3 regions of the Kaistella flava (ex Peng et al. 2021) genome follow, and region 3 is predicted to be linked to each of the others. Evidence: riboswitches for the same ligand, from Rfam matches in the RefSeq annotation. Region 3 holds a riboswitch; each other region holds the start of a gene.
The links. Region 3 has a riboswitch for S-adenosylmethionine ahead of Q73A0000_RS05150 (hypothetical protein). Riboswitches for the same ligand answer to the same signal wherever they lie in the genome.

Region 1 (6,854 bases), 1.2 Mb from region 3:
ATATGAACGTGATCTTTATGTCCACCAACTTGAACCGGATTACATTCCAAATTTTTACAAATACCTCCTAAATAATTAAACAATTCTTCTTGTATTGCTTCTGTTATTAAAGGACTTCTGTGTTTGGTACTAAAAACCAAATGCACATAGATTTTGTTTAAAGATTGTCCCATTTTTTTTGTATTTATTGTAATTACATATATAAAATTTCTGAATTCATACGGCTGCACTTTGCTTAGTTATGTTTTTGATTTCAGTCTTTCAGACCTTAATTTATTTCTTTCGTATTCTATATTCATTGGGCCGCGCTTCGCTTACCCAATGCTATTGATTGCGCCACTTCGTGGCTTTACGGTGATATTCAACAATTTATCAATGTAACATTTTACCACTGTCTTACGATGATTCATTCATGTTCAATTGCTATCGATTTTTACAGTTTTAGATTTTGACGCTAATTTTTCTAGGTTCATAATCCTTCACCAAATCTGCAATCGCTTTAATATGTGGTGGTGTCGTTCCACAACAACCTCCAATAATATTGATGAGACCTTTTTCGGCATATTCGCGAATTTGTTCTGCCATGAATTCTGGACTTTCATCGTATTGACCGAAAGCATTTGGTAATCCAGCATTTGGATAAGCCGAAATAAAGAAATCTGAATTTTTGGATAAGGTTTCTAAATAAGGCGTCAACTGTTTCGCTCCTAAAGCACAGTTTAATCCGACACTCAATAAATTTAAATGCGAGATTGAAATCAAAAATGCTTCTGCAGTTTGTCCGCTCAAAGTTCTTCCTGACGCATCGGTAATCGTTCCTGAAACCATGATTGGAATTTTAATATTTCTTTCCTCCTGAATTTCATCAATCGCAAAAAGTGCGGCTTTAGCATTTAAAGTATCGAAGATTGTTTCTACCAAAAGAATATCTGAACCGCCATCTAAAAGTGCTTCTGCCTGTAATTTATACGCCAAACGCAATTCATCAAAAGTGATGGCGCGAAAACCCGGATCATTAACATCCGGACTTAAACTTGCGGTTTTATTGGTTGGTCCCATCGAACCCGCAACAAATCTTGGTTTGTCAGGATTGAGATTGGTAAATTCATCACAAATCTTTCTCGCAATTTTCGCAGATTCATAATTGAGTTCGTAAACCAATTCTTCCATGTGATAATCTGCCATGGCGATGGTTGTTCCAGAAAAAGTATTCGTTTCTATAATATCAGCATCGGCTTCTAAATACTTTCTATGAACTTCTTCGATGGCTTGTGGTTGCGTCAGTGAAAGCAAATCGTTGTTTCCTTTTAAAAAATATTCCCAATCTTTGAATCGTTCGCCGGGGTAATCTTCTTCCGAAAATTTATAGCGTTGAAGCATCGTTCCCATCGCTCCATCGAGGACGAGGATTCTTTCGTTTAAGGCTTTATAAAGTGCTGCTGTATTTTTCATTTTTTTTAAATAAATTAAAATGACGGTTATTTATTTTCAGACAATCTTAGAATATCTCCGAATACACCACGGGCAGTTACTTTGGCTCCGGCTCCGGCACCCATAATTACGATCGGATTCTCGCCATAACTTTCCGTGTAAATTTCAAAAATAGAATCTGAACCTTTTAATTGTCCAAGTGCAGAATTGGCGGGAACAGAAATTAACTGAACATCAAGTTCTCCTTTTTCCTTCTGCAAATCGCCATGTAAGTCGCCTATCAAACGTAGAACATGATTTTCTTTTTGATTCTTTTTCACTTCATCGAAATGAGCATCTAACACATCCAAACTGTTTAGGAAATCATCTTTATCAAGATTCACTAAACTTTCCGGAATTAAACTTTGAACACTGATGTCGCTAAATTCATTACTTAAATCAAGTTCTCTTGCCAGGATTAAAAGTTTCCGCGCTACATCGTTTCCTGATAAATCTTCGCGCGGATCGGGTTCTGTAAATCCTTGATCCATGGCTTCTTTTAAAATGGTAGAAAATTTCTCGTCTCTCACTGAAAAATTATTAAAAATATAACTGAGCGAACCGGAGAAAACGCCTTTAATTCGAGTGATATTTTCGCCCGACAAATGCAGCAATTTAATGGTATCAATTAAAGGTAAACCAGCGCCAACATTTGTCTCATAGAGATATTTTTTATTTTTCTTATTTAAAATATGTCTGAAATTGCGGTATTCAGAAATTGGTAAAGTGTTGAAAATCTTATTTGAAGAAACCAGATCAAAACCATTTTCTGCCAAACGCGTATAATTTTTCACAAAATCTACACTCGCCGTATTATCGACTACGATTAAGTTTTCTAATTGATTAACCTGTGAGAATTTAATTAAAGAATCCATATTCGATTCATGTTCTGCCACTAAAACATCCTGCTCCCAATTTTCATTAAAGCCATTTTTATTAAAGGCAATCTTTCTGGAATTTGCCACCGCAACGATTTTTAAATCAAGTTTTTTACGATTGCGGATTACTTCTGAATTTTCTAATACCTGGTTAATCAAAGTCGATCCAACTTTACCGTGACCAATCATCGCTAAATGAACGGTTTTAGGTTTTGAAAAAATCTCTGCTTCGATGATATTTTTCGCTTTCTCATCTTGACTAGAAGTAACCACCAAATTAATTCGATTCTCTGTAGAGACTTGATTTAGAATCAATGGAAAAATATTATTTCTTCCTAATTCAGAAGTGATTTTATTAAAATCTTTAGCCACAAAACCTAACACGGAAACGTTATTAACACTGAAAATTTGATTTACTTTCCCCGATTTTCTCTCGCTTTCGAACTCGTCGATCAAACAGTTTACGGCTTTTTCAGAGTCGCTTTCGTTGACTAAAACTGAAATCCCGTTTTCTACGGCTTGTTGAGAAATTACACCAACGCTAATTCTTGCGTAAGTCAATGCCTTAAAGATTCTGCCATCAATACCGATTTCACCTAAGAAATCTTTTCCTTCGAATTTGATGATTGATTTATTTTTTAAAATCTTTATTTCGTTATTATTTTTCATGAATGATATTATTTAAAATTTGATTGAGTTGTTCGTATTCCATTAAAAAAGCATCGTGCCCGTGAATGGATTTTATTTCGTGATAAAAAGTGTTTGATTTTATAGGCATTAAAGAATCTCGACATCGATGCATTTCAAAAGCTGGAAAAAACAAATCAGAATCAACACCGATGAGATGAATATTTGCTTCGATTTTATTTAATTGTTTTTCATCTGTATTAATGGTCATTAACAAATGATTCATCAATCGATAAGCCTCCAGACTAAATCGCCCGTTTAATTTTTCACCGTGGAAATTGAGCCAGTCATGGGAATTTAAAATTTGCTTTTCAGGATGAATTTCGTTTTTAAATCTTTCGTTTAGAGATGCAGGAGTTCGATAACACAACATGGCGTGTACTCTGGCTTTTTGCAAAGGTTGATGTGGTTGATCCAACAAATATTGCTGAACCAAACATTGTGCATTCAACCAATCAGATGTTTTATAATCACACGCAATCGGAACAAAATTTTCTGCCAGATCAGGACTAATCGCTAACATTTCCCAACCAATCGCGCCTCCCAACGAACCGCCAATTAAAGTATGAAGTTTAGAAACTTTTAAAAATGATAAACCTTGAAGGAAAATATTTGCAATATCTTTCGGTTTAAAATCCTGGTAATTTTCAATTAAATTTCCATCGAAACCGTTTCCTGGAATATTAAAACAAATGACAGAGAAAGTATTGGTGTCAATGATTTTGTCTTCACCGATTAAAGAATTCCACCAACCGTTTTCTCCAGCAACATTTGAATTTCCGGTGAAAGCATGATTGACCAAAACAATTGGCGCAGAATGTAATTCCTGACCAAATATTTGATACGACAAATCGATATCAAGGATTTTTCCTGATACTAACTGATGATTTTTGATTTTGATATGTTGTAGCGAAGTTTTCAATTTTTCTTAAAATTAAAATTGAAAATGCTACCTGAGAAAGGTAAAAATAGTTTCTGTTATCTCTTCCCAAATAGGGATAGAATGTAGCACCTTCTCCGTTTCCGAAGGGTTGCCAAGGTTTCATTGAGTCTAATCTCTCCACCTTTCTTAATAACATTTTCAAATATGTAAATGAACTTATTTCGGTGCAAAGGAAAGCATTAAAATATAACCTCACAAATTTTAGGAAAATTTTTTATTCCTTAATTTCGCAGCAGAAATTATTTTAGAATGACGACGGAGAAAGAAAGAATGCTCGATGAAAACTGGAAAACCTGGGGACCTTACGTTAGTAACAGACAGTGGGGAACGGTTCGTGAGGATTACAGCAATAATGGAAATGCCTGGGGATATACCACTTACAATGACGCAATCAGCAGAGCATATCGCTGGAGTGAAGACGGAATCGCAGGAATCTGTGATGCAAAACAACGGTTATGTTTTGCCTTTTCTTTTTGGAATCGAAAAGACAAAATGATCAAAGAACGTTTCTTCGGCTTGAGTAATCACGAAGGAAATCATGGCGAGGATGTAAAAGAAATCTACTATTATCTCGACAATACACCGACGCATTCCTACATGAAAATGGTGTATAAATATCCGATTAACGAATTTCCTTATGATCATTTAATTGCAGAAAACAGAAGAAGATCAAAACAAGATCCCGAGTTTGAATTAATCGATACGGGAATATTTAATGATAATAATTACTTCGATATATTCATTGAATATGCTAAAATCAATCATGATGATTATTTGATTCGCGTCACTGCAAAAAATAGAAGTGGACATAAAGCACCGCTGGTTATTATTCCAACACTTTGGTTTAGAAATAATTGGAGATGGGGCTACGGCGAATACGAACCTCACCTAAAATCTTCGGCGAGTGGTGATATTGAAATTCATCATGAGTCTTTATCGGTCATAAAATTATATTCCAGAGATCAAAATACGGAAGCGCTTTTTTGCAATAACGAAAGTAATCCAGCAAAAATACATGGCGCAAGCAGCGAACCAAAATATTATAAAGACGGTATCAATAATTTTCTAGTTCATGACGACAAAAACGCGGTGAATCCTGATAAATCCGGAACAAAAGCGTGCTTCATCATCAACACAGAAATCGACGCGGGAGGAAGTCAATCTTTCGATTTCCGATTGAGTCCGCATGAAATGGAAAATGCCTTCTTTGACTTCGACGATGTTTTTAGTTTAAGACAAAAAGAAGCAGATGAATTTTACGGTGGAATACAGAAAGAGATTACGGATGAAGAAGAGAAAATGATTCAAAGGCAAGCTTTTGCCGGTTTATTATGGAACAAACAATTCTATCATTACAATGTTTCTAAATGGTTGAAAGGTGATCCTAATCTCGAAGCCCCAAGAAATTTCGACCATCATGTTCGAAATAAAGAATGGGAACACATGCAGAACAAAGACATAATTTCGATGCCTGACAAATGGGAATATCCATGGTTTGCGACTTGGGATTTGGCTTTTCACTGTGTTCCTTTTGCGATTTTAGATTCTGGTTTTGCCAAACATCAATTAAAATTATTAACAAAGGAATGGTACATCCATCCAAACGGACAATTGCCAGCGTACGAATGGGATTTCAGTGATGTAAATCCGCCAGTTCACGCTTGGTCAACATTCAGAGTTTTTAAAATTGATCAAATGATTAATGGAAAACCCGACGTTCCTTTCTTGGAAAGTGTTTTTCAAAAATTGTTATTGAATTTTACCTGGTGGGTGAACCGCAAGGATAAAAATGGAAATAATGTATTCGGCGGTGGATTCTTAGGTTTGGATAATATAGGTGCGTTTGACCGAAATATGGAATTCAAAAACGGAGACCATTTAGAGCAAGCCGACGGCACAAGTTGGATGGCAATGTTTGCTTTAAATATGATGCGGATCTCTATGGAATTGGCACAATACAATCCCATTTACGAAGATATGGCGATTAAATTTTTCGAGCATTATTTATATATCGCTGAAGCCATGGAAAATATTGGCGAAACGAAAAATGGTTTATGGAATGACGAAGACGGATTTTTCTACGATCTTTTACAATTAAATAATGGTGATTCTATTTCATTAAAACTGAGAAGTATTGTTGGTTTAATTCCTTTGTTTGCCGTAGAGATTGTGGAACACAGTATGCTGGAAAAACTACCAAATTTTCTGGATAGAATGCTATGGATTCTTAAAAACAAACCTCATCTCGCAGATTTGGTTTCGCATTGGGAAGTAGAAGGAAAAGGCGGAAAACATATGATGAGTATTCTGCGGAAAACCAGACTGAAAAGAGTTCTAAGTAGAATGGTCGATGAAAATGAATTCCTGTCTGATTATGGAATTCGCTCGATGTCGAAAGTGTATGAAAAAACTCCGTACGAGTTTAATATTAACGGTAAACATTTTAAAGTAAAATATACAGCAGCCGAAAGTGACAGTAGCATGTTCGGCGGAAACAGCAACTGGCGCGGTCCAATTTGGTTTCCTATTAACTTCCTGATTGTAGAAAGTTTACAGCGTTTCCATTATTATTATGGCGATAGTTTGCAAATCGAATATCCAACCAACAGCGGTGAAAGTCGCAATCTTGATTTTGTTGCGAATGATTTAAGTAAACGACTCTACTCTATTTTCAGTAAAGACGAACGCGGAAACCGACCTTTCAATGGTGGAAATGAATTATTGAATCACAATGAATTCTTTAAAAATTACATTATGTTTCATGAGTATTTCAATGGCGATACCGGCGAAGGAATTGGTGCTTCTCACCAAACTGGCTGGACGGCGACGATTGCAAAATTAATCCAACCGAGAATGGGCTCGAGACCGAAATAGAC
Region 2 (6,854 bases), 1.4 Mb from region 3:
TAGAACAGTGTCGTCACCATCTTTGGTAACTCTTACAAGGTGAACATTTCCGTCAAAAGTTTTTGATCCGATCTGTGCTCCAGTATTGACTATTTTATTAGAATAAACAACATCAGTATTAGAACCTAAAAAGTCTGTCACTTCTTGAACTTTAAAGTTTAAAAGTGTTTTACCTGCTATTTTGGTATTACCATATTTGATTACTGGATAAGTACTAACAACCCTCTTTGCAGGCACAGCACCAACTGGATAAATATAATCTTCATTCGTTACCGTGGTAACAGAATCTGCTGCATACTGTGGCTTAATTACAAGAACAGCTGAATCTAGTTTTGCATTTAATCCAAAATCGGGACTTGCTCCAGATAATCTAACCTGCGAAACGTACGAAGATTTCTGCGATCCAAATTGAGATTCAGTAAACGCACCTAAAGTTGCACTTTGCAGTCGTGCAGCATCTGTTCTTATCGAATCGTTGTTGTTGGAATTATAAGCGATAATCGGATAAGATACTTCTGTACCTTTTGCTCCGTCTTGAAAGAATTGTGAACCCAACTGATCTGGATCCGGCTCACAATTCACTAAAATTAAACTCCCAATTACTAATGTTGCAGTAATTTTGAATAATTCTTGAATAGTTCTTATCATTAAATATAAATTGATTAGTATAACGTGTTGATTAATTCAGCGTCTATATATTCGGATTTCGTAGTTTTAGTTTCAGCAAAAGCACTGTTAAGATCCTCTTCCAGGAACTCGTCGCCTTTGATTACTAAATCAACCAAATCAATACTTTCGATTACGAAACTCTGAAAACTTGGTTTCTTAAACGCTTTTAGCCCGGTAATATTGTCGAACTTCATTTTTTCTTCTACAGACTCAGACAATGCCATATTCTCCTCATTATAAAGAGAAAGGACTATTTTGGAATCATTAAAATAAGAATCGTTTTTATAGAAGGTCTTTAAATAAACAGGGATAAATGAGGCCATCCAACCGTTAAGGTGAATTACATCTGGAACCCAGTTCAGTTTTTTGATGGTTTCAATTACTCCTCTAGCGAAGAAAATTGCGCGCTCATCATTATCTGCATATGGTTTCCCTTCTTCATCGATATAGAATTGTTTTCTTTTGAAATACTCCTCATTGTCGATGAAATAAACTTGTAATCTTTCTCCAGGCAATGATGCTACTTTAATAATCAGGGGTTGATCCAAATCATTAATAATAATATTCATTCCGGATAGACGAATTACCTCATGCAATTGAAATTTTCTTTCGCTGATTTGGCCAAATTTTGGCATAAACACTCTCACATCATTCCCGTCTTGGTGCATTTTGAGAGCCATCTTACTCACCATTGTCGCCATATTGTTATCTTCCTGATAAGGAGACATCTCCGTGGTAACATACAAAATCTTTTGGTTCGGCATAAATTCTAACTTTCTTCTAAATTTTTGGGCAGAATATTCTACAAGGCAAATTTACGAAATTTTAATGTAATAATTTTTAATTAACATTATTTAAGATTAATCCTTTAGAAATCTGATATTATTCTAAAAAAATATTTAAAATATTTATCCTCATTTACAAGAATTTCCTACTTTTACAAGGATAATCAAATTAGATATGGAAATTTTCAGAGACAAAAAAACGCTTACGGATTATGTCGAAAGACAAAAAGAAATGGGTAAAAGAATTGGGTTTGCTCCCACCATGGGCGCACTACACCAAGGTCATCTCTCTTTGTACGAGATCGCCAATATAGAAAACGATTTGGTTATTTCCTCAATTTTTGTGAATCCAACCCAATTTAATAATCCTGATGATTTAACAAAATATCCGCGCAATACAGAGCGTGATATTAAATTGCTTGAAAACACCGGAATTGTAGATGCCGTCTATCTTCCTGAAGTCAAGGATTTATATCCCGAGGGATTAAAAAGTAAATCCTTCAATTTTGATGGTTTAGAAAATGAGATGGAAGGAAAATCCCGCCCCGGACATTTTGATGGCGTAGGAACTGTAGTTGAAGAATTGTTGCGACAAGTAAAGCCTGACAACGCCTACTTCGGTGAAAAGGATTACCAGCAATTAGCAATCATTGAAAAATTAGTAGAGCAATTAAAACTTCCCGTAAAAATTCATGGTGTTGCAATTTACCGTGAAGAGAACGGACTTGCTATGAGTTCACGAAATGAACGATTGAGCCATTTTCAAAGAGATGCTGCCAAAGTAATTCATGAAACATTGGTTAAAGTAAATGATTGGTTTCGGATCATGACCATTCCAGAAATTAATAAACGTGTAAAAGATATTTTCGATGACGAACGCGGAATGACTTTGGAATATTTTGAAATCGCAGATGAAACTACGTTAAAGAAAACCGATTTCTTTTATAAAGATAAAAAACACCGCGCCTTCATTGTCGTCAATGTTGGTACAGTTCGATTAATTGATAATTTACATTTAGATTAATACCTTTTAAAAAAACAGAATATTGCTCGACTGTAATATTCTATTTTTATTTCTATTCTAAAATTTATTTGTTGGAAATATCCCTTCTGAATTAGTCCTCAAGGGATATTTGTTGTATGTTTATCTTTTACTAAAATCAATTATTATTTAAAAGAAAACATGAAAGCACTACTCTATTTTTCACTCTTAATTCCAATCAATTTCTTAGCTCAAGAACAAACAACATCCGAAAAATTCTGGACACAATTAGAAGCACATTGTGGAAAATCATACCAAGGCGAAATAATTTCTGGAGGAGCTGAAGGTGACGGATTTACCGGAAAGAAATTAGTAATGCACGTTCGGTCTTGTAAAAAAAATGATATTAGAATTCCATTTTTCGTAGGGGACGATAAATCCAGAACTTGGGTTTTACATAAAAATACCAACAAAATTCTAAGCTTAAAGCACGATCATCGAAATCCAGATGGCACAGAAGAGAAAGTAACTCAATATGGCGGTACAAACTCAAATGTAGGTTTGAAGAATCTTCAGATGTTTCCGGCTGACGAACACAGTACGAAGATGTTGCCAAAAGCTGCTACTAATCTTTGGTGGTTTACCATTGATGCAGAAAGTTTCACTTATAACCTTCGCCGAATCGGGAACGAGCGTTTATTTACTGTTCGTTTTGATTTAACTAAAAAGATTGAAACTCCAGGCGCACCTTGGGGAACAAAAGAATAATAATAATCGAAAATATTGCAGATTACAACCATAAAAAAATCCATTTTGAAACAAACAAAATGGATTTCTTCATGAGCAGAATATTCAATTATTCAACTCTGAAAGAAACTTTACAGACACATCCGTAAGTTGAAATCTCACCATCTTTCACGTGGCATTTCATGTCTTTTACGTAAACGCTATCAATGTTTTTAACCGTTTTCGAAACTTCCTTCACGGCATTTTTTATAGCGTCATCAAAACTAATTTCTGAAGTAGCAATTACTTCAAGCACTTTTACTATCATAATATTTGTTTTTAATTTACTTTAAAATTAATATAAAAATTAGGAGCCTACTAGATGTTTAACAAACTTTAAGATAATGAGTTAAGAAATATAATTTCATTTTTTATTTCAAATAAGAGAAAAACGCTCTTACTCTAAAGGTACAAAAAGACACATTTCTTACTCATAACTCACCAACCAATTATGGGTTTTTCAACCCTAAATTCATATTTATTACCACACTACCTTTGAGTGAATAACCACAAAACTTAATACCATGAAAAATCTAATCGCACCATTAATTTTTTATTTTCTTCTGCCGACAATTAGTTGTAAAAACTCACCAGAAGTGGCAGAAAACAAAAACGACTTGGAAAATACAGCGTGGTACGGAGTTGCAAATATTCCAACTGCAGAAAATGTTACTTTTAAATTTACTGACAATGAGTTTAAAGTATATGTGAAGGATAAAGTTGTAGAGGAAATGAAATATAAAGTAAATAATGATTCTCTAATTATCACCAAAATCATCGGTGGTTCACCATGTCCCGTAAACAGTAAAGGAATTTACCAATATTCGATTGAAAACCAAAAATTAAGTTTAAAATTCATTTCAGAAGAATGTGATTCCAGACAATACAATCTTAATATTTCTAATTTTGTTGAAGTGAAATAATGTCCGAATTTAATTGACCAAAAGATTGATTTAATTAAACAGTATTTTCATTCAAATCGACCTAAAAAATATTAACATTAAAAATTTTATGACATTTTGTTGGAGATTAAAAAAAATTATATAGATTTGCACCTCTAAAGACGTTCTTTAAAAAATCGCAACTTATTCAGAAAAGTGGAGGGAATTGACCCTTTGAAACTTTGGCAACCTGTTTAGAAATAAATAAGGTGCAAAATTCAACTCGTTAGCGCGGGAAAGATAAGTCAGATATTAAAATTTAGAAAAAAGAAATTCTATATATTAAGCTCTTTTGATTTGTCGAAAGAGCTTTTTTTATGCTCTTTCGACAAGTATTTCAAAGGATAAGTTGCCCAAAATTTAAAACAAATAAATTAAAATATGAGCAATTTAAAATTTGAAACTTTGCAAGTTCACGCCGGTCAAACCGTAGATTCAACCACCAATTCTAGAGCAGTTCCGCTCTATCAAACCGCCTGTTATACCTTTAATGATGCAGAACATGCTGCTAATCTTTTTGGTTTAAAAGAATTCGGAAATATCTACACGCGCTTGATGAATCCAACAACAGATGTTTTCGAAAAAAGACTGGCAGCTTTGCATGGCGGCGTTGCAGCCTTAGCAACAAGTTCTGGTCATGCTGCACAATTTTTAGCCTTGACTAATATCCTTCAAAACGGCGATAATTTCGTGAGTTCACCTTATTTGTACGGCGGAAGTTATAACCAGTTCAAAGTATCTTTTAAAAAATTAGGAATACAAACTCGCTTTGCAGAAGATAACGAACCTGAAAGTTTTGAAACACTTATTGATGAAAATACAAAAGCCATTTATCTTGAAACGATTGGAAATCCCAGTTTAAATATTCCCGATTTTGAAGCGGTTGCAGAAGTTGCCAAAAAACATGGTATTCCCTTAATTGTTGACAACACTTTCGGAGCTGGCGGATATCTTTTTCAACCATTAAAACATGGTGCTAATATTGTCGTAGAATCAGCTACCAAATGGATTGGTGGACACGGAACTTCAATTGGTGGAATCATTATCGATGGTGGAAATTTTGATTGGAGCAACGGAAAATTCCCACAATTATCAGAACCTTGTGAGAGTTATCACGGTCTGGTTTTCACTGATGTTTTCGGCGTGAATTCTCAATTTGGAAATATCGCTTTTATCATCAAAGCCAGAGTGGAAGGTATGCGAGATTTTGGTCCCACAATTTCTCCTTTCAACTCTTTTCTACTATTACAAGGTCTGGAAACATTGTCACTTCGTTTAGAAAGAACGGTAAGTAATGCACAAACAATTGCTGATTTTTTGGAAAATCATCCGAAAGTTGAAAAAGTTTTATATCCAGGTTTATCCAATTTCCCAGATCATGAAAATGCAAAGAAATATTTAAAAAGAGGATTCGGTGGCGTGTTAAGTTTTGATATTAAAGGAGGAAAAGAATCCGCCGTAAAATTCATTAATCATTTATCATTAATTAGCCACGTTGCGAATGTTGGAGATTCGAAAACTTTAATTATCAATCCGTCTTCAACAACGCATGAGCAATTATCTGATGCCGAAAGAGAAAAAGCCGGAATTCGTCCGGGACAAATAAGACTGAGCGTTGGAATCGAACACATCGATGATATTATCGCTGATTTAGAATCAGGTTTTTCGATTATTTAGACCGCAAAAGAGCTAAAAGAAATAATAAAGTTTCGTGGAAAAAGAATGCAAAAGTTCAAAGCATTATCCACCACATGAGTCTTTCTTGCCACGAATACACGAATTTCATTCGTGTATTCGTGGCATTTTTTATAAAATATAATTTTCACCTTATTATCTTATAATTTTTTGAAAACCGCTGTTGTTTAATCAATCTTCGGTTCATAATCGAGCGGAAGAAAATTTCCCATTTTATTATTACTCAAACTTCCCTGTAAAATCATTTGTTCAGGATCCGAAGAATTTCCATCTGGGTAAATATCAAATGAATTCCCATCCACATAAATATAAGAAGTCTGCTGGACCATCGAAGTTTCTTTAACAATTTTAGACTTAACAATTGCAAAATAATGCTTCGGATAATTCACCTGAAGAATATCTTTAAATGCTAATGTTTTTTTATCACCAACCTTTTCAATAAAAGAAGAAGTGGGAATTTTCGTCTCAATAACAGCCAAAGCTTTTTCTTTAGCCACTATTTTATCTTTATCAAGTTTAACAATATGATTTACCCAAAATCCCTGCTCTGCAATTTGATCTTGATAAGCACTTCTCAGAAAATGCATGATACTTCCGTGGTAAGCATTCAGGCGATTAACTTCATTTATTTTCTTCGGATTAACATCTTTAAAAAAAGAAGTTCCGGAATAAGCGACCGTATTATTTCTAAAATCCGCTTCAAAATTCAAAAGATTAAATTGAATCTGATACGCCAATCGTTTATTCTCAATAATTAAAGTCTGCGGGGCTTTCACTTTCAAAATTTGATTCTTTTTGTCGAAAGCAAACTTCAGCGTTTTCTGATTTTTTATTTTCACATTTTCCTGATCAATCCCTACAAATTGTCCCAGAAAATAACTGATAAATTTATTGTAAGCTTCGTCGGTATATGGAATCAGCACAACTTCTTCAATATCCTGAACTTTAAGTAACACGATTTTTACCTTCTTTCCAACAGCCTCAGAAATCTGCACC
Region 3 (6,854 bases):
ATCATGTCTCGGATGACTTTCACTCTTTCTTCTGCATCGAAACCTCCCTCAACAAAGAATTCTGAACCGTAATCCTGGTACGGAAATAAAAGTTTAAGATCAATGAAATCTTCATGTGAAGATTCATCAACTGCATAAACTTCAAGATATTCTTTTGGAGAAATTTCTACATTTTGCTTATAAACCTGACCTATTGTTTTAGTTGCCATATCTTTTTCAATGTTTTTAGATTAGATTAAACCGTTGTCTTAATTTTAAAATTGATGATTAATTATTTTCTTTTAATCAACATAAATTCACCATCTATTATTCTACACAACTGCAGCGTATCCGCAATACGATCAACACCAGAAATGATGTAAAGTGCAACTTCACGTCCTTCCATTAATTCCACAAAATCATCAGTTAATTTCGGCGATGGATAATTCATACTGCTTATAATTAGGGGCAGTTTATTTTCTTCTTCAAGCATATATTCATCGATTGTGCATTTTTCAGTGTATTCTTCTGCTACCAGATTCCAGGTAGATTCAATTGTTTTAAATATTATGTTTTTACAACCTGACTCTTTGTAAAATTCATGAACCAAAGTGTGACCGAAGATTGTACTGAAGTCCGGATTTATAAATGAAATATTGCTGTGTTGCGTAACAAAATTGCTTACGGTCACTTCAAATTCCGAATGGTCCCTCTTAAATTTAAATTGTTGTTCGTCAATGAGATATTCATATAATGAATCCAAAACGCTGTGAAGAAAGGTGTCTCCTAGATTTTTGTGCGTAAAAGAACAAGTGTTAACCCATTTGAATCTTTCGATTAAATACTGCTTAATAACTTCTTTGCTTTTTTCCAAATCATTATTGTAAAAACAAAAAATCCCGTAATCTTTCTTTAATACTTCTAAGGAGTTATATATTTCGTTGAGCGAAGAAATCATTTTGTTGACAAAGACTATTAATCTGTCTTTAAAATTCAAAAAATGGTATGTTTGTTCTGAATAACTATCGAACTTAAAAGTGAAAGGATAGAGGATTTTACCCTGAAAAAAATGGGGTGAGTACTCATCAATTCTAAATAGTATTGTTTGTCCCTCGGATATCATTTCGTATAAGTGACTGTTGTCTTCACCTTCCTTATTTGAGTGATATTCACTATTCTTTACCGCATTACAACTCATAGTTTATATTTTCAATTTGTTCTCTTGTAATTTTCTTAAGTGTTTTAAATTCGCCATTCTTAATCAGTTTTAAATCCATAGAATGTTCATATCCGGATAATTGTGATTTATTTAGAAAAACAACTTTCTGTCCCTCCATTCTTTTTATCAGTTCGGGTATGATTTTCGGTGAAATACCAAATTGTGTCCCTATAAATAATGGAAGTTTACCGTCTTCCTTGTTGAGATACTCATCGATCCCACTTTGTTCCAAATATTCATCAGGAATTCTGGTGTTTTTGTGATTCGTTTGAAGCATTTTTAGCAATTTGCAATCTTCTCCCATTTCTTCAAAAAACCTTTCGTGCAGTTTAGGATAAATGCTCCAATTCTCTTCTCCATCTAAATTAATGATGTATTTATATTCACTCAAAATATCTTCAAATATATCTTCGTGTTGAATTTCTTTATTTCTTATGCTGTAGTAAGGATTTTTTATAAGAACTTTAAATATTGCTTCCGCGAGACTTTGCTTGAATGTAAGTCCTACATTTTGGAAAGGAAATTTATTGATCGTGTTTTCAATAAATGGATCTATTACAATTCTTCGAATATTATTTTTTCCATCTTCAGAATGCTTGTTATACTGGCAAAATTTTGCAGAAATTTCTTTTATATATTCGATATTTATTGCAATATCTTCTAAAATAGAGATCAGATTTCCTACATATTCCTTTACATGTTCTTCAATATTGTATGGAAGGAAATAATGCTCTTCAGTAAAATAATAGAACTTGATGTTGGGAAATGGAAAGATAATTTCACCATAAAAGTGATGTTCAATGTAATTTTCAATATTAAAAATAATATTATTTTCTTCACGCGAAAATTGGTAAATAACACACATATCAGTTGGGTTTTTTTAGTTATTGTATTTTAATCTTGAATATGGTTTTCATTATTTTCGATAAATTCCTGCATCAGAAACCAGTCGTAATGGCCTTTTCTTTTATTCATACTTTGTTGTGCAAGAAGAAAGAGTTTCTCTTCAAAAGGTTTCGCCAGATATTCTTTCAGTTGCTGTTCAAGATCACTAAAACAAGGTGGTTTGGGATTAGTCGTAAAAGTTGTAGTGATTTCCAGATCTGCACATTTACCATTGCTGATGAAATATTGGGAAAGAAAAGTAAAGATGCCTTCGCTAAAGTTGATATTAGAATTTTCTCCGTCATTAAAATCAGGAAAATGAGCCCGCATAAAAACGCCTAAAAGTTCATCTCTATTACGAATGTAGATTTCGCTTTTGCCATTATTAAAGTTTTCCAGATTGGTCAGCAGTTGCAGAAAATCTTTTCTGATGATTTTATTATGCTCTTGAATAATCGCTGAAATTTCAAAACATTTCTGAATCAAATCCTGACCTGCAGAATTCTGTTCTTCGTCATTAAATTCTTTTGAATCTTCCGGTATTCGTTGTAGCACTAAACCATTAAAAGGTGAGAGTATTTGTAATTCCACCAAAGTCGGCATGCTGATGGAAATATTACCTACGACGATTCTGTCGTTGTTTTCAAAATAGATAATACTGTTTCTCATAGGATTTTAATTTTAAAATCGAAATAATGAACAGGAGGTTTTGGCTGAAATTGTTGGGATATAACCTTTTATTTTGGCAGGTCGCCCTCATTCTATACCACCGCGGAGGGTTAACTCTCGGTTGGTGTCCCGCATTTGCAGAATCTCCTGATGATTTGTTTCGTTGATTTCTATTGCAAAGTAAAACATGATATATGCATTCTATCTGCACAGTTTATTTTTTATAGAATTAAATAGTAAATAATCTTATTTGGATGAAGAAAATTATTCTTGGCGGGCAGTCTTAGTATTTATTCCATTTTTGGAGTCAAACCACTCCTTTGCAAGGTCATTATAAGGCAACCATTTCCCTTTTACATGATGCCTGGAAAGATAAAATTCCTTTTCTACATCAGTAAACTTTTCAAATTCTTGGCGTAATAACTTTGATTCAGTGGTAAGGGATAGGCAGGGATAAGAATATGAAGATTCCGTAATGGCAATCTCAAGCTGCTGTGCGAAATCCACATTTTTCTCGCGCTGTATTTTTTTATGATAATTTTTTATTTCGGTGTCATTTCTGCCATCACATAGATATATATATAAACATGATCACAATTTTGTTCAGTTATTAGATTTCTCATCTTTCGGAGCGTGATATCACGGTCTTCATATTCATAAATGTCAGCAATAGATGATTGTTTCGTTAAAATGAAATGCTTTAAGGAAAGAGTGATATTTTCGATGGTTCGTTTACTGAAGAATTTCATATCATCATCAGCCCACCATTCAAATCTGACTTCCTCATCAATACTTTTCCAAACGAATCTATGATAACATCTTTCGGTTGACTCATGGTTCAGAAATTTGGCTTTATCATGAAGACTATCGCTGGCAAAACGTGAAAAGTAGAAGTAACCTTGTGATACTCTAAAGATAAGGTTCCTTATAATCCAGAAATTATTTTCATCGTGCAAGTCATCGGCATCTGTAAAGTATTCTCCTTTTATTCCTGGATAGGGATAAATGACCTCGATTTCCACATAATATTTTTCTGGAATTTTTACATTGACGATCAAAAATTGACCCATCGCCCATTGTACAAAAGTAGTTTCCATATGATTGTAATTTTTAAACAAACATCAAATCATCAGTAAGGAAAATGATTGTAGTAACCTTTTATATTTGGCAGGTCGCCCTCATTCTATACCACCGTGGAGGCTTAACTCTCGGTTGGTGTTCCCGTGACTTTGTTCGGGACTCTCCTGATGATTTGTTTCGTTGATTTCTATTGCAAAGTAAAACACGATATATGCATTTTATCTGCACAGTGAAATTCAATTAAAAGTTTTTAAATTTGATTTTATAAAATAGACCGATGATTACTTCTCTGAAAAATGCCACCATTAATGATATTGCTGTAAAAGAATTAATTTTCTATGATGACAGCGATGTTGAAGGACTTGTCCAGTTTTGCCACAGGAATTCTATTTCTTATTTACCATCGAAAGACCGGAAAAAAGTGTACAGACTCATTAAGAATGTATTTGCAGAAATAGAGCTGCATCATCATATGTGCCTTTCACCGGAAGATTTGCTTTTTGAAGAGACTACTTTGGAAAAATTCAGAAAGGTGAATGAACATGAAATTAAGTTTGTTACTGAAAATGAAAAAATTGTTGGTGTGGTTCATATTGTTGATTATAATAACGAATTTGTAGCAGTAGAGTTGTACCGTGCTTTTTTTAAGTTTGAAAATAACTTGAGAACCCTACTTATACGCGAAAAGTTGACCAATGAGGATTTCCTTTCGTGGTTAGGTCATCAAAGAGATATTGAAGTCAATGATAATGACATCGATTCAGATTACTGGACAAACAAGTTTAAGTCTTATTTTCCTCTGGATGAAAAACACAAATCATTGAAAGAGCGGGAAAGAAAAAGTGTTTTCCCATTTCAAACTTTTTACTTCTCCGATATTTTGTCATTTGCAATAGATCAAAATATTCTGGATGAAAATATATTCTCACCAAAATCCTTAACAAAACTAAGGAATTATATCGCTCACAACCGTCATTTCACCTCCATTAGTGAATCAGATGAGGGGCAACTTATTTACGATTTTTCGCACCTTTTAAAGTTTATTGAGAACATTAATTTTTTTTTCATTTCTTATGAAGAGCTGCTGAACCAGTTAAAGGCACCTGAAAAAACTGCAGTGTAAAATTCATGTAAGTGCAGGTCAAATGCACAACTTGCCGTTTGCTTTGTAGATCTAATCCATCAATATTATAATCTACAAAAAATGAAACAGGCAGTTATTCATATTCCGCATTCCTCAACGCGCATTCCCATTCTCGAAGGTTATACCGTTAACGGTGATTTTTTAGAGAAGGAAATTTTAAAACTTACTGACTGGTATACCGATGATTTATTTTACTCTGAAAATGATATCATCATTAAAGCTAATTTTTCAAGAATTTTTTGTGATCCTGAAAGATTTGCAGATGACGAGCAAGAAGTCATGGCCAGGTTTGGAATGGGAGTGCTTTACACAAAAAGCGATGAAGGCAAACTGATTCGTGATATTACGCCCGAATTAAGAACGAAAATTCTAAACGGCTATTACTGGGTTCATCATAATGCATTGACCAACGCCGTAAAAAATCAATTGGATGAATACGGTCAGTCGCTCATTATCGATGGGCATTCATTCCCGCATATTCCACTTAAAAGAAGTTTAGATAAGAATCTGAACCGGCCTGATTTTAATATTGGTACCGATTTATTTCACACCAGTCCCAAGTTAGTGGAGGCTTCAGAAACTTTTTTTAATGACAGAGGATTTTCTTTAGGAATCGACTGGCCTTACACAGGTTCTATAGTTCCACTTGAATATTATAGAAAAAATCCAAATGTACAATCCATTATGCTCGAAGTCAACAGGAAACTTTATTTAAAAGAAGATTCAAATGAAAAATCTGAAAGTTATTTAGAGATTAAAAAAGTGGTAGGAGAGTTTGTTAAGACCATGAAAAATATAGAATGGTAGTATAGGTTAAATGAAGATATTTTTAACAGGTAATTTTGTACAAATTTGAACTTTTTTATTATTGTCTATTTTCTTATTTTTACTTTCTACTACTTCTTTTAAATAAATAACTTAAACTACTTTTTAAATGAAATTAAATTTACCTACCGCTATTAAAATCCTCTTAGCCATTCTCTTTTTTCTATGTTTGCTACCAATGCCTTACGGATTCTATCAATTGGTAAGAATGCTAGCTTTAGTCGGTTTTGCCTTGTTGTCTTTTCATGCGAATCAGCAGGGGAAGTCAACAATAATGATTATTTACATAGGACTAGCTTTGCTTTTTCAGCCGTTTTTCAAAATCGCATTGGGCAGAGAAATTTGGAATACCGTGGATGTCATTGTGGGGATAGGACTTTTGATATCGATATTTATCAAACCTAAAGTAAACGTTGTTTAATATAGAATTCATCTTGAAATTTTATAGTGTTACTATAGAAATTTATAAACTAAAAATATAGTTGAAATAAAAAATTATTGCCGATTGTAGCCTAAATTTAATATCATAAAAAAATTGCTATCAAAAGGAATAGTCGCTATATTTGAGAATTGCATCTTAATATTGAATAAAACTTAAATATTGCTATTTTTAAATGATTAAAAATCTCAGTAATCTAACATAGTAATAAGTGATATAACAAACGATAAAAATGAAAGAAGAATTACTTCATAAAATTACAGAACTGCGCTTAGCCGTTGGGTATATGATTGAAAAACAGGAATGGTGGAACAGTACATTTTTCGCCCCCCACGCAAATGATTATTTGGGTTACATATTTCCCAAATCAACTAAGGAAAATGCTGGCTTTTTTTTAGATTCAATAAAATTTTCTGTAGATGCTGAAGTAGGTGCGAATTATTATCATTTGTTTCGACTCCCCGTGGAACTTGAAGAGCAATTGCACAAAATCACTTTCGATATTAAAGAATCGATAAATAGCGATGAAAAAGCTTTACATATTTTAGAGCAGTTATCTGACGGCTTAACAGTCGAAGTTAACAATGGACCAATTAATATTGGAAATTCGGATC

Region 1: linked by a shared signal. The riboswitch ahead of Q73A0000_RS10455 (alpha/beta fold hydrolase) and the one ahead of Q73A0000_RS05150 (hypothetical protein) in region 3 are both predicted to bind S-adenosylmethionine.
Region 2: linked by a shared signal. The riboswitch ahead of Q73A0000_RS15795 (O-acetylhomoserine aminocarboxypropyltransferase/cysteine synthase family protein) and the one ahead of Q73A0000_RS05150 (hypothetical protein) in region 3 are both predicted to bind S-adenosylmethionine.

What each region holds. Positions count from the first base shown of each region.
Region 1 covers NZ_CP040442.1:2,354,035-2,360,888, forward strand. Annotated here, with positions in the region: gene tnpA (IS200/IS605 family transposase) at 1-173, opposite strand, end outside; gene Q73A0000_RS10445 (homocysteine S-methyltransferase family protein) at 442-1,452, opposite strand; gene Q73A0000_RS10450 (ACT domain-containing protein) at 1,479-3,017, opposite strand; gene Q73A0000_RS10455 (alpha/beta fold hydrolase) at 3,007-3,957, opposite strand; SAM riboswitch class I at 4,011-4,114, opposite strand; gene Q73A0000_RS10460 (MGH1-like glycoside hydrolase domain-containing protein) at 4,228-6,852, shown strand.
Region 2 covers NZ_CP040442.1:3,498,757-3,505,610, reverse strand. Annotated here, with positions in the region: gene Q73A0000_RS15825 (DUF4270 family protein) at 1-648, opposite strand, end outside; gene Q73A0000_RS15820 (glycogen/starch synthase) at 663-1,433, opposite strand; gene panC (pantoate--beta-alanine ligase) at 1,630-2,478, shown strand; gene Q73A0000_RS15810 (hypothetical protein) at 2,638-3,204, shown strand; gene Q73A0000_RS15805 (dodecin family protein) at 3,293-3,490, opposite strand; gene Q73A0000_RS15800 (hypothetical protein) at 3,747-4,145, shown strand; SAM riboswitch class I at 4,305-4,410, shown strand; gene Q73A0000_RS15795 (O-acetylhomoserine aminocarboxypropyltransferase/cysteine synthase family protein) at 4,545-5,840, shown strand; gene Q73A0000_RS15790 (carboxypeptidase-like regulatory domain-containing protein) at 6,026-6,854, opposite strand, start outside.
Region 3 covers NZ_CP040442.1:1,140,491-1,147,344, reverse strand. Annotated here, with positions in the region: gene Q73A0000_RS05165 (hypothetical protein) at 1-209, opposite strand, end outside; gene Q73A0000_RS05160 (hypothetical protein) at 272-1,177, opposite strand; gene Q73A0000_RS05155 (hypothetical protein) at 1,167-2,063, opposite strand; gene Q73A0000_RS05150 (hypothetical protein) at 2,093-2,752, opposite strand; SAM-I-IV-variant riboswitch at 2,812-2,911, opposite strand; gene Q73A0000_RS05145 (hypothetical protein) at 3,017-3,259, opposite strand; gene Q73A0000_RS05140 (hypothetical protein) at 3,295-3,849, opposite strand; SAM-I-IV-variant riboswitch at 3,903-4,008, opposite strand; gene Q73A0000_RS05135 (hypothetical protein) at 4,110-4,955, shown strand; gene Q73A0000_RS05130 (N-formylglutamate amidohydrolase) at 5,037-5,783, shown strand; gene Q73A0000_RS05125 (DUF6804 family protein) at 5,911-6,222, shown strand; gene Q73A0000_RS05120 (BrxE family protein) at 6,473-6,854, shown strand, end outside.